One region of the Photobacterium sp. 2_MG-2023 genome, then DNA from elsewhere that is predicted to be linked to it. Evidence: predicted binding sites of a transcription regulator. Region 1 holds the regulator's gene; each other region holds the start of a gene.

What was found. The regulator CRP, encoded in region 1, controls carbon source genes, mostly activating them, when cyclic AMP is high. The targets are predictions, from matches to a motif close to TGTGANNNNNNTCACA.
Region 2: a site for CRP is predicted at 1,818-1,833, ahead of Q4491_RS07785 (ROK family protein). Genes of this name have one in related genera too.
Region 3: a site for CRP is predicted at 2,660-2,675, ahead of Q4491_RS18505 (CTP synthase). Genes of this name have one in related genera too.

The regions. Positions count from the first base shown of each region.
Region 1 is NZ_JAUOQQ010000004.1:195,727-199,965, reverse strand. It holds gene Q4491_RS05565 (hydrolase) at 1-397, shown strand, start outside; gene Q4491_RS05560 (phosphoribulokinase) at 436-1,305, opposite strand; gene Q4491_RS05555 (YheU family protein) at 1,433-1,654, opposite strand; gene Q4491_RS05550 (OsmC family protein) at 1,708-2,112, opposite strand; gene crp (cAMP-activated global transcriptional regulator CRP) at 2,387-3,019, shown strand; gene Q4491_RS05540 (hypothetical protein) at 3,201-3,410, shown strand; gene Q4491_RS05535 (DUF1338 domain-containing protein) at 3,482-4,239, opposite strand, start outside.
Region 2 is NZ_JAUOQQ010000007.1:60,113-64,351, forward strand. It holds gene Q4491_RS07775 (hypothetical protein) at 1-763, opposite strand, end outside; gene queE (7-carboxy-7-deazaguanine synthase QueE) at 970-1,638, opposite strand; gene Q4491_RS07785 (ROK family protein) at 1,921-3,138, shown strand; gene Q4491_RS07790 (thiol-disulfide oxidoreductase DCC family protein) at 3,258-3,623, shown strand; gene Q4491_RS07795 (LON peptidase substrate-binding domain-containing protein) at 3,633-4,202, opposite strand.
Region 3 is NZ_JAUOQQ010000028.1:15,686-19,924, forward strand. It holds gene eno (phosphopyruvate hydratase) at 1-854, opposite strand, end outside; gene Q4491_RS18505 (CTP synthase) at 938-2,578, opposite strand; gene mazG (nucleoside triphosphate pyrophosphohydrolase) at 2,748-3,560, opposite strand; gene relA (GTP diphosphokinase) at 3,639-4,239, opposite strand, start outside.

The DNA.
Region 1 (4,239 bases):
CTCTATGAAAAAAAATGTGCTGAAAAAAATGGCGTCATTACCGGATACTCTGCCATTTCAGGCCGATCAGATTACATCGCTACGCTCGCTGCGCCAGTTTGACGATGCCGTCACCGCACCCTTGCATGGTTTCAGCAATGCCGAGGATTACTACCTGCGCTGCAGCGGACTGGGCAAACTGGCCCTGGTCACGACGCCGTTGCGGGTGATTCATGCCGCCGACGATCCCTTTATGACCAAGGCCGTGATACCCAGACAACCGCTGCCGCCGCACATTGACTATCACCTGACCCGGCATGGCGGCCACGTAGGATTTATCAGCGGCAGTTGGCGGGCGCCGAGCTTCTGGCTGGATCACACAGTGCCGGCCTGGTTCAGGGACAAACTGGGGGCATAACAAAACAACGCCTGCAAGCAGGCGTTGTTTTGTCAGTATTAACCTATCTTACCTGTGTCAATTAACTGCTGGATGAGTGGCCGCATGATCAGCTCCATCGCAAAGCTCATTTTACCGCCCGGCACCACCAGGGTATTGTGGCGCGACATAAACGATCCCTGAATCATCGCCAGCAGATACGGAAAATCCACGTTTTTGATGCCGCGAAAACGGATCACCACAAAACTCTCGTCCAGACTGGGGATCGCTTTGGCACTGACAGGGTTCGAGGTATCCACCGTCGGCACACGCTGAAAGTTGATATGGGTACGGGAGAACTGTGGCGTGATGTAATTCAGGTAATCATCCATCGAGCGAACAATGGACTCCATCACCGCCTCGCGGGAATGGCCGCGATCCCGGGTATCACGGACGATTTTCTGAATCCACTCCAGGTTAACAATAGGCACCATGCCAATCAGCAGATCCACATGCTGTGCCACGTTGACATCACCGTCCACCACACCGCCATGAAGCCCTTCATAAAACAGCAGGTCGGTATTTTCCGGCAAATCCTGCCAGGGGGTGAATGTGCCCGGCATCTGGTTATACGGCACGGCCTCGTCAAAGGTGTGCAGGTAACGGCGAAACTTGCCGCTGCCGTCTTCGCCATACTGGCGGAAAAAGTTGCCCAACTGAGCAAAGTCGTTGGCCTGCGGGCCAAAATAACTGATATGACGGCCTTGCTCTTTGGCTTTACGGATCTCCACATCCATTTCAGGACGGGTGAACCGGTGGAAACTGTCCCCTTCCAGCCAGGCCGCATGAATGTTCAACATGTTAAACATTTTACGGAAGGCTTCCGAGGTGGTGGACGTTCCTGCTCCGGAGGAACCTGTTACTGCAATGATCGGGTGTTTTGCAGACATGACATACCTTGTCGTTAATCCTAACGGAATCAGTTAGTAACAGGGCCAGAGAAAGCAGTCAAGTTTCACGGGCCCGTTCATCGGCGTCAGCTTCCGTTTTCTGCTGCCGCTTTTCATTATGGCAGCTTTATTCTGCGCTCAGTGAACGGCGCAGTTTAATATCAACCGTCTCATGGAGTTCAGAGAACATAATCACGGCCTCGCCGCTGTCCAGTTGCTGCCTGACTCTGGCGACTTTCTGTTCCAGACTCAGCTCGCGTTCGCCATAGTCCGTACCTTCGCGCAGAACAAAGTGTTCTATCAAATTATCGAGTGTCTCGGGATCCAATTCTTGCCAGGGGATGATCATACTACTCACCGAAAAATAAGGGGGAAAACCGGCACGGCTTTCCCGAAACACCATTAAGCGGCGACGATTTCATAAGAATGTGTCAGCGTGACACCTTTGCCCAGCATCAGGCACACAGAGCAATATTTTTCCAGCGAATCACCGACCGCTTTGGCCACCAGCGCTTCATCAAGATCATGGCCTGTCACCACGAAATGCAGATTGACCGAGGTAAAATAACGCGGTGCCTGCTCGCGGCGCTCTGAGGTCATGTTTGCTTCGCAGGCCGTGATGGCCTGGCCGGCACTTTTCAGGCCGTCGACCACATCGACGGAGCTGCAACCGCCCGCTGCCATCAGCACCAGTTCCATCGGACTCGGTGCCGTATTGCCGCCGTTGCCGTCCATGACCACACTGTGGCCAGAGTTTGACTGGCCGACAAAAGTCAAACCTTCTACCCATTTAACACGTGATTGCATGCGATGCTCCTTACTACTCAAACCCGCATTTAAAAACTAAGTCACAACTGTGTGATCATGTGCACAGTAAAGCGTCCAAAATGTGCATTTATCGTCACCCAATATCAAGCAATGCGTGTCGAAAAAAGTTAAACTCTTGGACTGAATGTTCACATGCGCTTGCAGCCCAGCCGTTGACTGAATATCCTAGTTGGCAAACAATGATATTGTTATACCCAACCCCAATTCAAGGAATGACGTTGTTGGGCAACACACTGCAGAGGAAGTTAGTAATATGGTTCCAGGTAAACCGCAAACAGATCCAACCTTGGAGTGGTTCCTTTCTCATTGCCACATTCATAAGTACCCTTCAAAGAGTACACTGATCCATGCTGGCGAGAAAGCAGAGACCCTCTACTACATCGTTAAAGGCTCCGTTGCCGTTCTTATCAAGGACGAAGAAGGCAAAGAGATGATTCTGTCCTACCTCAACCAGGGCGACTTCATCGGTGAGCTTGGCCTGTTTGAAGAAGGCCAGGAGCGTACTGCCTGGGTTCGTGCAAAAACACCATGTGAAGTGGCAGAGATTTCCTTTAAGAAATTCCGTCAGCTGATCCAGGTCAACCCGGATATTCTGATGCGACTGTCTGCTCAGATGGCTCGTCGTCTGCAAGTCACCAGCCAGAAAGTTGGCGACCTGGCGTTCCTGGATGTTACCGGTCGTATTGCCCAGACACTGCTGAATCTGGCCAAACAACCTGATGCCATGACCCACCCGGACGGCATGCAAATCAAAATCACCCGTCAGGAAATCGGCCAGATCGTAGGCTGTTCCCGTGAAACCGTTGGCCGCATCCTCAAGATGCTGGAAGAGCAGAACCTGATTTCTGCCCACGGCAAAACCATAGTGGTTTACGGCACTCGCTGATCACTCAGCTGTGATGCAGCCAATGTGAGTATAAGAAAAGCCGCCAGTGCGGCTTTTCTTGCATTTGCACACCCTCCCCCGGCTTTGCATCGTGTTCCTCTAGTCACCTCACAGTTTTTCAGTTGCCTTCCTCATTCCTATTGCTACATTTGGCATATCAGTTTTATGTGGATGCAGCGATATGGATATCGAACGTTTTGCCCCGAATGCGCAGCACAGCCAGGTGCCAACCCGCCCTGTGGTCACTATGGGCCGCTTCCTCACAGCATCAGTGGAAATGACAGGGTTTCAGTCACCCCGTCTGTTACTGGAACAGGAAGCCGGTCTGCACGCCGGGATCCTGAGTCGTGACAACGATGCCTGGGTGCTGCCTTTGGATCAGCAGCACTGACACCAACAGCCTGACCTAAAAAAACAGCGACCAAAAGGCCGCTGTTTAAGGTGTTTTTCAGTCAGGCTGAATCACATATTGGTACTTTCGAAGATTTTGTCGGCTGACGCTTCGACAAAGCCCGGATAGAGTTCCCCGTCTGCCTGATGGTAGCGCTTGGCAAACTCATAAAAACCACCGGGAATTGTGCGAACACCGTCGGTGAAGGACACATCAACACGGTCAGCCATAGTGGATGACTGCTCCAGCATCACTGCCGGATTGCCTTTCACTTCGCCGCCGGCTTCATTAATGCTGAACCCGTTGTGGCGCAGCAAGCTGTTAACCGCCGCCACTTCGGTGAACTGCTCCAGCTGATTGACGCTTACCGTAAAGTGATTGGCGCCGTAACCGTGAGCGGCCACCCAGCCGGCATACTCGCTTTCCGCGGCCAGCATTTCATAGGTCGCAAAATCCAGCTCCCACAAACGGCCGTTATAAAGGAAAGACGCATCATCCATTGCACCGTCAGGGATCTGCTTTACCAGCGCACGCACCGTGTTCTGCAGTTGTGCAGAGCACTGACCAACCAGCAGTTCACTGATAAACACTTTCGGGGCAGCCGGATTCGGGTGCTCGAAGTGCTCCGCGTACAGTTTCTTCTGCTCGAAATGATAGATACCGCAAGGCTTGTAGCCAATGGCGATAAAAGGTGCAGCCAGAACATCCAGACTGACACCAGGCAGATTAAAGGTACGCAACGCAATATGATCATTCTGCAGAGGCTCTTCCTCTGTCAGCAGATCGTGTACCTGCGCCGCCGACGGGCAAAGACGGGTAGTAAAGTCCT
Region 2 (4,239 bases), on a different contig from region 1:
AACCCGAGTTGAAGATGGTGGCTATCTCGTCTTTTTGTGCCGTCAGCTCAGTGTATTTGCGGGTCATGATGCCTTCAAGGATGTCGTTGACTATGCTGAGCGACATCAGATTGCTCAGGCTGACGCCATTGAGCCCCAGTTTGGGGATCAGGGTGACACTCAGTTCATCAGCCAGCTCATTAACGAAATCGCCGGCATCCCGGACATCGATATTACTGGGGTCACTGACAGTTTCACCAAATATGCCCCAATGGCCGTCTGTGGCGACGCGTTTTATCAACGCACGGTAGGCGAGTGTGGTTTTCAGGGACAGGGCGATCTCGGTGTCCGTTAACGGTGTCATGAAGAGATTGGTCGGTAAGTCGTCGCCGATGGCAAATTGCGGCACGCCATTGAGATCCAGCACCAGCACGCCATGCAGCAGCAGTGGCACCTGAGCTTCAATACTGTAGTTACCGTCTGTCATCGCAAAACTGGTGATGTCACCCTGACCCATCACTTTGCCCTGCTGATTGATAAACAGTACAGCAAAGTTGTCCTGATACAGATCCGGTGTGGCCGCATAAGCCTGGCTGACAGGACTCCAGCTCAGCCTTTGCTGTGCTGTCATCAACCCGGCAGGCAAGTCGACAGTGACGGTAAATTTGGTTTTGACGGGTGGCAGCTCAGCAGGTTGAATGCCTGCATCATCTCCGCCGCCACCGCACGCAGAAAGCAGTCCAGCCAGAAACAGGCTCAGACCAAGTCTCAGATAGGTGCGCATAACATTTCCCCTGAATACTCAATGCAGCACGTGTTATACCAATCTCATGGCCGATCATAGGCGGCTGGATTGGTTTCGGTGTTTGGGCTGAGTATAGGTAAACGGCGGGCAGGGGAATGTAAAACTCTATGGGTCGTCTCATCTGTTGAGACAGCATCTAAGAATTGAGACGACCGAAAACAGGTGGGGCTGAGGTGTCAGCTTAATCAGGCAATCGACAGGTATTTATGTGTCTGGATAGACAGGCGCCAGTTCCGGGCAATACAGGTTTGAATGCAAAGTTCGGTAGCTCTGGTTTTCTGGCTGATGGGCTGCAGGGCGATGGTAACCTTGTCCTGCAGCGGCACGCCGGCTAACAGCGCATCTAACTGGTCGATATCCTTTTGCGTCCCGACAGGGTGCTTGATTTCATTAGCGCGTGACAGTGCGCCGGGCAGGACCGGCAGCTTGCCTTTCATGTTAATTTTCGGCGAGACAGTCACCCAGGTCTTGTCTGTGGCCAGCACCTCGTAAGTGCCACTGGTTTCAATCTGGCAGCCAAAGCCGTTGGCTTCCAGCTGTTCAGTCAGCGGGCGTAAGTCATACAGACAAGGTTCGCCACCGGTAATTACGACATGACGAGCTGTGTATCCCTGCTCAATCAGTAGGTTGACAATGCCGCCGGCATCCAGAGACGTCCAGCTTGGCGAGTCGCCCTGCTTGGTAAGCATAGCGCTGACGTTAACTTCGTCCTGAGGCTCGGCACTCCAGGTTTGTTTTGTGTCGCACCAGGCACAGCCGACAGGGCAGACTTGCAGACGGACAAAAATAGCCGGCACGCCTGTGAAAACACCTTCACCCTGGATGGTTTCAAAGATTTCATTGATTTTGTACACGGCTGACCTCAAAACAATCAATCAAGTTAACGTGAAAAAGGGTGTTTTGGTACCCTGAACCTCAAAGGGCGCGTATTATGTCAGAACCCTGCGTCATTGTCTCTAGAGCCACATATCTTTCAATCATGCTGCTTGTTTGTCCGGCCCGGTAATGCGAAGACCAAAAGGGACAGGCTGGTCGTGACTGGGTTCACGTCCTTGGCACAAGGGGCTTCACAATTACTTCGCAAAGTAAAAAAATTCAATTTCTTGCGTATTCGTTAACCTTTGAGGATCCAGAGCATGTATGTCGCTCAACCCGGTCATATCGATCATATCAAAAGAAACAATGCCGGAAGCGTCTACAAACTTATCGATCAGTATGGGCCTATTTCCCGTATCGAGCTGTCGAAAAAGAGCCAGTTAGCGCCAGCCAGTATTACCAAAATCACCCGTGAGCTGTTTGACGGGCATCTGATCAAAGAAGCTGAAATTCAGGAATCAGGCAATCGCGGCCGTCCGGCCATTGGCTTAGTACCCGATAATGATGGCTGGCAATTTTTAGGTATTCGTCTTGGCCGGGGTTACCTGACCATTGCCTTGCATGAGCAGGGTGGCGACATACTGTTCGAGGAGCGTCAGGATATCGAAGAACTGGCGCAAAATGATGTGTTGCAAAAGCTGCTCGGTGAAATTGAAAGCTTTTTTGCCCGCCACGCCAAGCAGCTGGATCGCATTACCGCCATTGCCGTTTCCTTACCGGGCTTGGTGAATTCCGATAAAGGCATGGTGCTGCAAATGCCACACTATGAAGTGAAAGATTTACCTTTAGGGCCGGCAATTCATGAAGCAACGGGCCTGCCGGTTTTTATCGGCAACGATACCCGTTCCTGGGCGTTGGCCGAGCAATTGTTCGGCAATGCCAAAGATGTGGCGAATTCTATTCTGATCTCCATTCATCATGGGGTGGGTGCAGGCATCATTCTGGATAACAAAGTGTTACAGGGCCGGATTGGCAACATCGGCGAGCTGGGCCATATTCAGATCCAACCTGATGGTCTTCCCTGTTATTGCGGCAATAAAGGATGCCTGGAAACGGTAGCCAGTTTACAGGCCGTCAGGCAGCAGGTGAAATCCCGCCTGGCCTTGGGGGAAGGGTCATCATTGTACGGCAAAGAACTGACTATCGAAACCATTTGCGAGGCTGCCGTGCAGGGCGATCCGCTGGCATATCAGGTGATCACTGAGCTGGGCTTCCACTTAGGCCGGGCCATTGCCATTATGGTTAATCTGTTCAACCCTGAGAAGGTGCTGATCGGCGGCGAATTCAATCAGGCCAAATCGGTGTTGTATCCCGCCATTATTGAGTGTGTAAAGAGCCAGTCTTTGCCTGTGTACAATCAGGATCTGCGTATTGAAGAAACCAGTTTTTATACCCAGGCGACCATGCCTGCCGCCGCGCTGGTGAAGCAGGCCATGTATGATGGCCATCTGCTGGTGAAGCTGACTGAAGAAGGCTAGCCGCTTTCAGATGCAACTTTGGTAAAACGCAGCAAACTACCCGTTCGCTGCGTTTTTTATGCCTATTACCCGTTATCAGCCAGACTTAAAGTAAGCGTCCGGCAATCAGGAGAACCTTCATGAAAACAAGCAAAATCACTGTGTTTTATGACGGAGCCTGCCCGACCTGTGTCCGCGACCGGAAATGGTATGAATCCTGGCTGGGTCAGCATCCGCATCTGGTGGAATGGTACGACATTACCGGTAAAGATGAAGAGTTGGCCGCGATGGGCATTGTGCCCGACGAAGCGCTGAGAGAGCTGCACGTTCAGGACAACAACGGGGCGGTTCACAAGGAAATGGATGCCTATATACTGCTGCTTAAACAAATCTGGTGGATGCGGCCTGTGGCCTGGCTGATGGGGCTTTCCGGCATCCGGCAGGTGTTATCTGCCGTTTATCGCCGTATGGTTGATCAGCGGTTAGCCCGCGAGGGGCGAGGTTAAACGGCGGCGCTATATATCGTCGTGCCTGAGCTCTTCATCTATCACATTGTGCAGGAAAGACAGCGCTGCACGATGGTCATTCCGGCTCATAAACCATTGTTTTTGATTAGTTTCTAATGGCAAGATTTCAAGCCATCGCTGGCAGACCCAGGCCATGTCAGTAAAGTCGGGATCCGGGTAATTCGCGGCGTAATCGGGATATTCATCAAACAAGGCTTCCAGGCTATTGGCAATGGGTTTGTCGATGAAGCGGGTGGAACTGGGTGTCCAGTTTTTTATCGCACTGACCTCGCCAAATCTCAGGCCGTCTTTTTCCTGCCAGTGATTGTTGATAACGAATTTTTCTATACCCCGTATAGTGATGCCCAGTAATCCGTCAGGTAATTGTTCAAAATCTGTGATTTCGACCCGGGTGCCGAAATGACACAGAGAATCACCATCTTTCATGCACAAGCCAAAACCATCGCCTGATGACATCGCCAATGTCACTAAGCGGGTATAGCGGGGCTCAAAAATTCTCAGTTTACTAACGCCTCCCGGCAACACATAGAGTCTGAGCGGGAAAAGGGGTAACTGCATCATACTTGGCCTTCTGACAGCATGTTTGTAAAAGGCC
Region 3 (4,239 bases), on a different contig from region 1:
TACTGGTTCGCCAGATCCTGCAGGTAGAAGTTAAACTCTTCAGACGTGAAGATTTTGCCTTCGCCTTTCATGTTGTAGTTGCCTGCTTCTTTGTCGTAAAACTCAGAAGCCGCACAGTCCATCGCCAGCGTGACGTCTTTACCCAGTACATAGCCAGCCGCTTCAACAGCTTCTTTGATAGCAGCCAGTGCCGCAGCGTTAGATTCCAGGTTTGGTGCGAAACCACCTTCATCACCAACAGCTGTGCTCAGACCTTTGGCTTTCAGTACTTTTGCCAGGTTATGGAACACTTCAGCACCGATACGCAGACCTTCTTTCAGTGTTTTAGCACCTACTGGCTGGATCATGAATTCCTGGATGTCTACGTTGTTGTCAGCATGCTCACCACCGTTGATGATGTTCATCATTGGCAGAGGCATAGAGAACTTGCCCGGAGTGCCGTTCAGTTCAGCAATGTGCTCGTACAGAGGCATGCCTTTTGCTGCCGCGGCTGCTTTTGCGTTCGCCAGAGAGACAGCCAGGATAGCGTTAGCACCAAACTTAGATTTGTTTTCAGTACCGTCCAGGTCGATCATGATTTGGTCGATGTCCGCTTGGCTTTTCGCGTCTTTACCAACCAGCGCCTGAGCAATAGGACCGTTAACCGCTTCAACGGCTTTCAGTACACCTTTGCCAAGGAAACGAGATTTGTCGCCGTCACGCAGCTCCAGAGCTTCGCGGGAACCCGTTGATGCACCAGATGGTGCCGCAGCCATACCAACAAAACCACCTTCCAGGTGGACTTCAGCTTCCACTGTCGGGTTACCGCGTGAGTCGATGATTTCACGACCCAAAACTTTAACGATCTTAGACATAGTGTTTCCTCTTGCTTTATTTTGATTTAAAAAAGCGAAAAAAAAGCTGCCGCACTCCATGTGCAACAGCTGTTTGTAACTGATTACTCTTCGAACTCACCACGCTGGTGCTGACCAGCCGCTTTGACGAATCCTTCAAACAAAGGATGGCCATCGCGAGGTGTTGAGGTGAACTCAGGGTGGAACTGAGCCGCCACAAACCAAGGGTGATTCGGCACTTCGATAATCTCTACCAACTTCTTGTCAGCAGACAGGCCGGAGATTTTCAGGCCCGCTTCTTTCAGCTGAGGCAGCAGGTTGTTGTTCACTTCGTAACGGTGACGGTGGCGCTCGTGAATTGTTGCACTGCCGTACATTTCACGGGCTTTGCTGCTCTCTTCCAGATGGCACAGCTGAGAGCCCAGGCGCATAGTGCCGCCCAGATCCGACTCTTCTGTGCGCTCTTCAACGTTACCTTCGCTGTCGACCCATTCAGTGATCAGGCCCACCACAGGATACGGTGATTTGGCATCAAATTCCGTTGAGTGTGCACCGCTCAGACCTGCCACGTTCCGCGCAAATTCGATCAGTGCGACTTGCATGCCCAGACAGATGCCCAGATATGGAATTTTGTTTTCACGCGCATATTGCGCTGTCATGATCTTGCCTTCAACACCACGACCACCGAAACCGCCCGGTACCAGAATCGCATCCAGACCTGCAAGCATTTCTACGCCTTTGGATTCAACATCCTGTGAATCTACGTACTTGATGGTCACAGACAAGCGGTTTTTCAGGCCAGCGTGCTTCAGTGCTTCGTTGACTGACTTATATGCATCCGGCAGTTCGGTGTATTTACCGACCATACCGATAGTGACTTCACCGGTAGGATTGGCATCTTCATAGATAACGCGCTCCCACTCGCTCAGATCGGCTTCCGGGGCGGTAATACCAAAGCGCTGACAAACCAGTTCATCCAGACCCTGCGACTTGATCAGCTGAGGGATCTTGTAGATGGAGTCAACGTCTTTCATTGAGATAACAGCTTTTTCCGGCACGTTACAGAACAAGGCAATCTTGGCTCGCTCATTGGCCGGAATCATACGGTCAGAACGGCAGATCAGCACATCCGGCTGAATACCGATAGACAGCAGTTCTTTGACTGAGTGCTGAGTAGGCTTGGTTTTCACTTCGCCGGCCGCGGCCAGGTAAGGCACCAGAGTCAGGTGCATAAACATTGCACGCTCACGGCCCAGCTGCACGCCCAGTTGGCGAATTGCTTCCATAAATGGCAGGGACTCGATATCACCGACCGTACCGCCCACTTCAACGATAGCAACGTCGTGGCCTTCTGCACCGGCAATCACACGCTCTTTGATAGCGTTAGTAATATGAGGGATGACCTGAATGGTCGCACCCAGATAGTCACCGCGACGCTCTTTACGCAGCACGTCTTCATAGACACGGCCAGCAGTAAAGTTGTTGCGCTTGGTCATCTTGGTACGGATAAAACGCTCATAGTGACCAAGGTCAAGGTCGGTCTCTGCACCGTCTTCCGTAACGAATACTTCACCGTGTTGAATCGGGCTCATGGTGCCTGGATCAACGTTAATGTAAGGGTCTAGCTTCATCATGGTCACTTTCAGACCACGGGCCTCTAAGATGGCCGCCAGTGAGGCTGCAGCAATACCTTTACCTAGGGAGGATACAACACCGCCCGTCACAAAAATGTAATTCGTTGTCATGTTTAACCTGGAAGATTGGTGTAGAGGATAAAAAGTATCTGGACGGGAAATTAGTATACCAGACACATTTTATTGCCACAACGTGAAAACTATCACAGTAAACCCAGACGCTTTTTGTTCCAAATCAAGCCCGGTATCCTTGATGAAAAGTCTGCTTACGGGTTAGTGCTCACTTTGATGCTGAAACAGACTTTTCCTTGCGCTTAACATTTTCCCACTCGGCATCCAGCTCATCCAGTGAACATGCGTCAATCGACTTGCCCTGTTCCAGCACACAGCGTTCCACTTCGCGAAACCGGCGTTCGAACTTACGGTTGGCTTTGTGCAAGGCCATTTCCGGTTTCACTTTCAGGTGCCGGCTCAGGTTAACAACAGCAAACAGCAGATCCCCGATCTCCTCTTCGATGCGTTCCTGACTGGGTACCGCCTGATGGGCTTCTTCCATCACTTCATCGATTTCTTCCTGCACTTTGTCAACGACCGGCCCCAGCGTTGGCCAGTCGAAACCCAGCTGGGCGCAGCGTTTCTGGATTTTATCGGCCCGGTTCAGAGCAGGCATTGCCTTAGGGATATTAGCCAGAATACTGTCATCCTGCCCTTTTTCTGCACGCTCTTTGGCCTTTTCCGCTTCCCAGTTCGCATGTATTGCTGCTTCATCGGCGAAATCTTTATCTGCAAAAACATGAGGATGGCGACGAATCAGTTTGTGATTGATCGCGCCGACCACATCATCAAAATCAAACAAGCTTTTTTCTTTCGCCAACTGGCTGTAGAAGATTACCTGAAATAACAAATCGCCCAATTCTTCCTTCACATCATCCCAGCTCTCTTCAGCAATGGCATCTGCCACTTCATAGGCTTCCTCCAGCGTGTGGGGCACGATAGAGGCAAAATCCTGTTTGAGATCCCAGGGGCAACCCCGCTGCGGGTCGCGCAGCTGCGTCATGATGGAAAGTAAGGTGTTGATGGGCTTATCGCTCATGATGGTTATCCTGTGCTCTGTGTCAGGTTGTTATTGGGCACAAAACGGGCCGGAGCCCGTTTTGTCGATAGGATGAGATCAGTGCAGTCGTCTGGCTTCAAAGACATCTTTCACCTGCTCCAGGCGGAGGATCAGTCTGCCCAGACTGTCGAGATCAGTCAGCTCAATATCGAAATCCATGATCGCCATCTGCTTTTTGAAATCGATCCGGCTTTTCACGCCGGCCACTTTGACCTTTTCATTGTGCATGGTGTTGGTCAGATCTTTAATCAGGCCGTTACGCTCAGAAGCGGTTACCCTGACGGTCAGCGTGTAGCGCCCGGCAAAGCTTCCGCCCCAGACAGTATGAATGATCCGCTGCGGCGCCACATGACGCAGTTCTTCCAGCTGTTCACAGTCGCTGCGGTGAACCGAAATCCCCCGCCCCTGTGTCACAAAGCCGACTATGTCATCACCGGGAATGGGCTGGCAGCAACGCGCCAGGTGGGTCATCAGGTTATCCACCCCTTCCACCACCACAGCATCGCGCTGCGGCTTTTTCTGGCTGGCTTTGCTGCCCGCCTCGGTTAAACGCTCCAACAACTGCTGATCTTCTTCTTCAGCCGTGGGCTTGTTCACCAGCGCATTGATGTGGTTAATCACCTGATTGATACGCAGATCACCGCTACCGATACCGGCA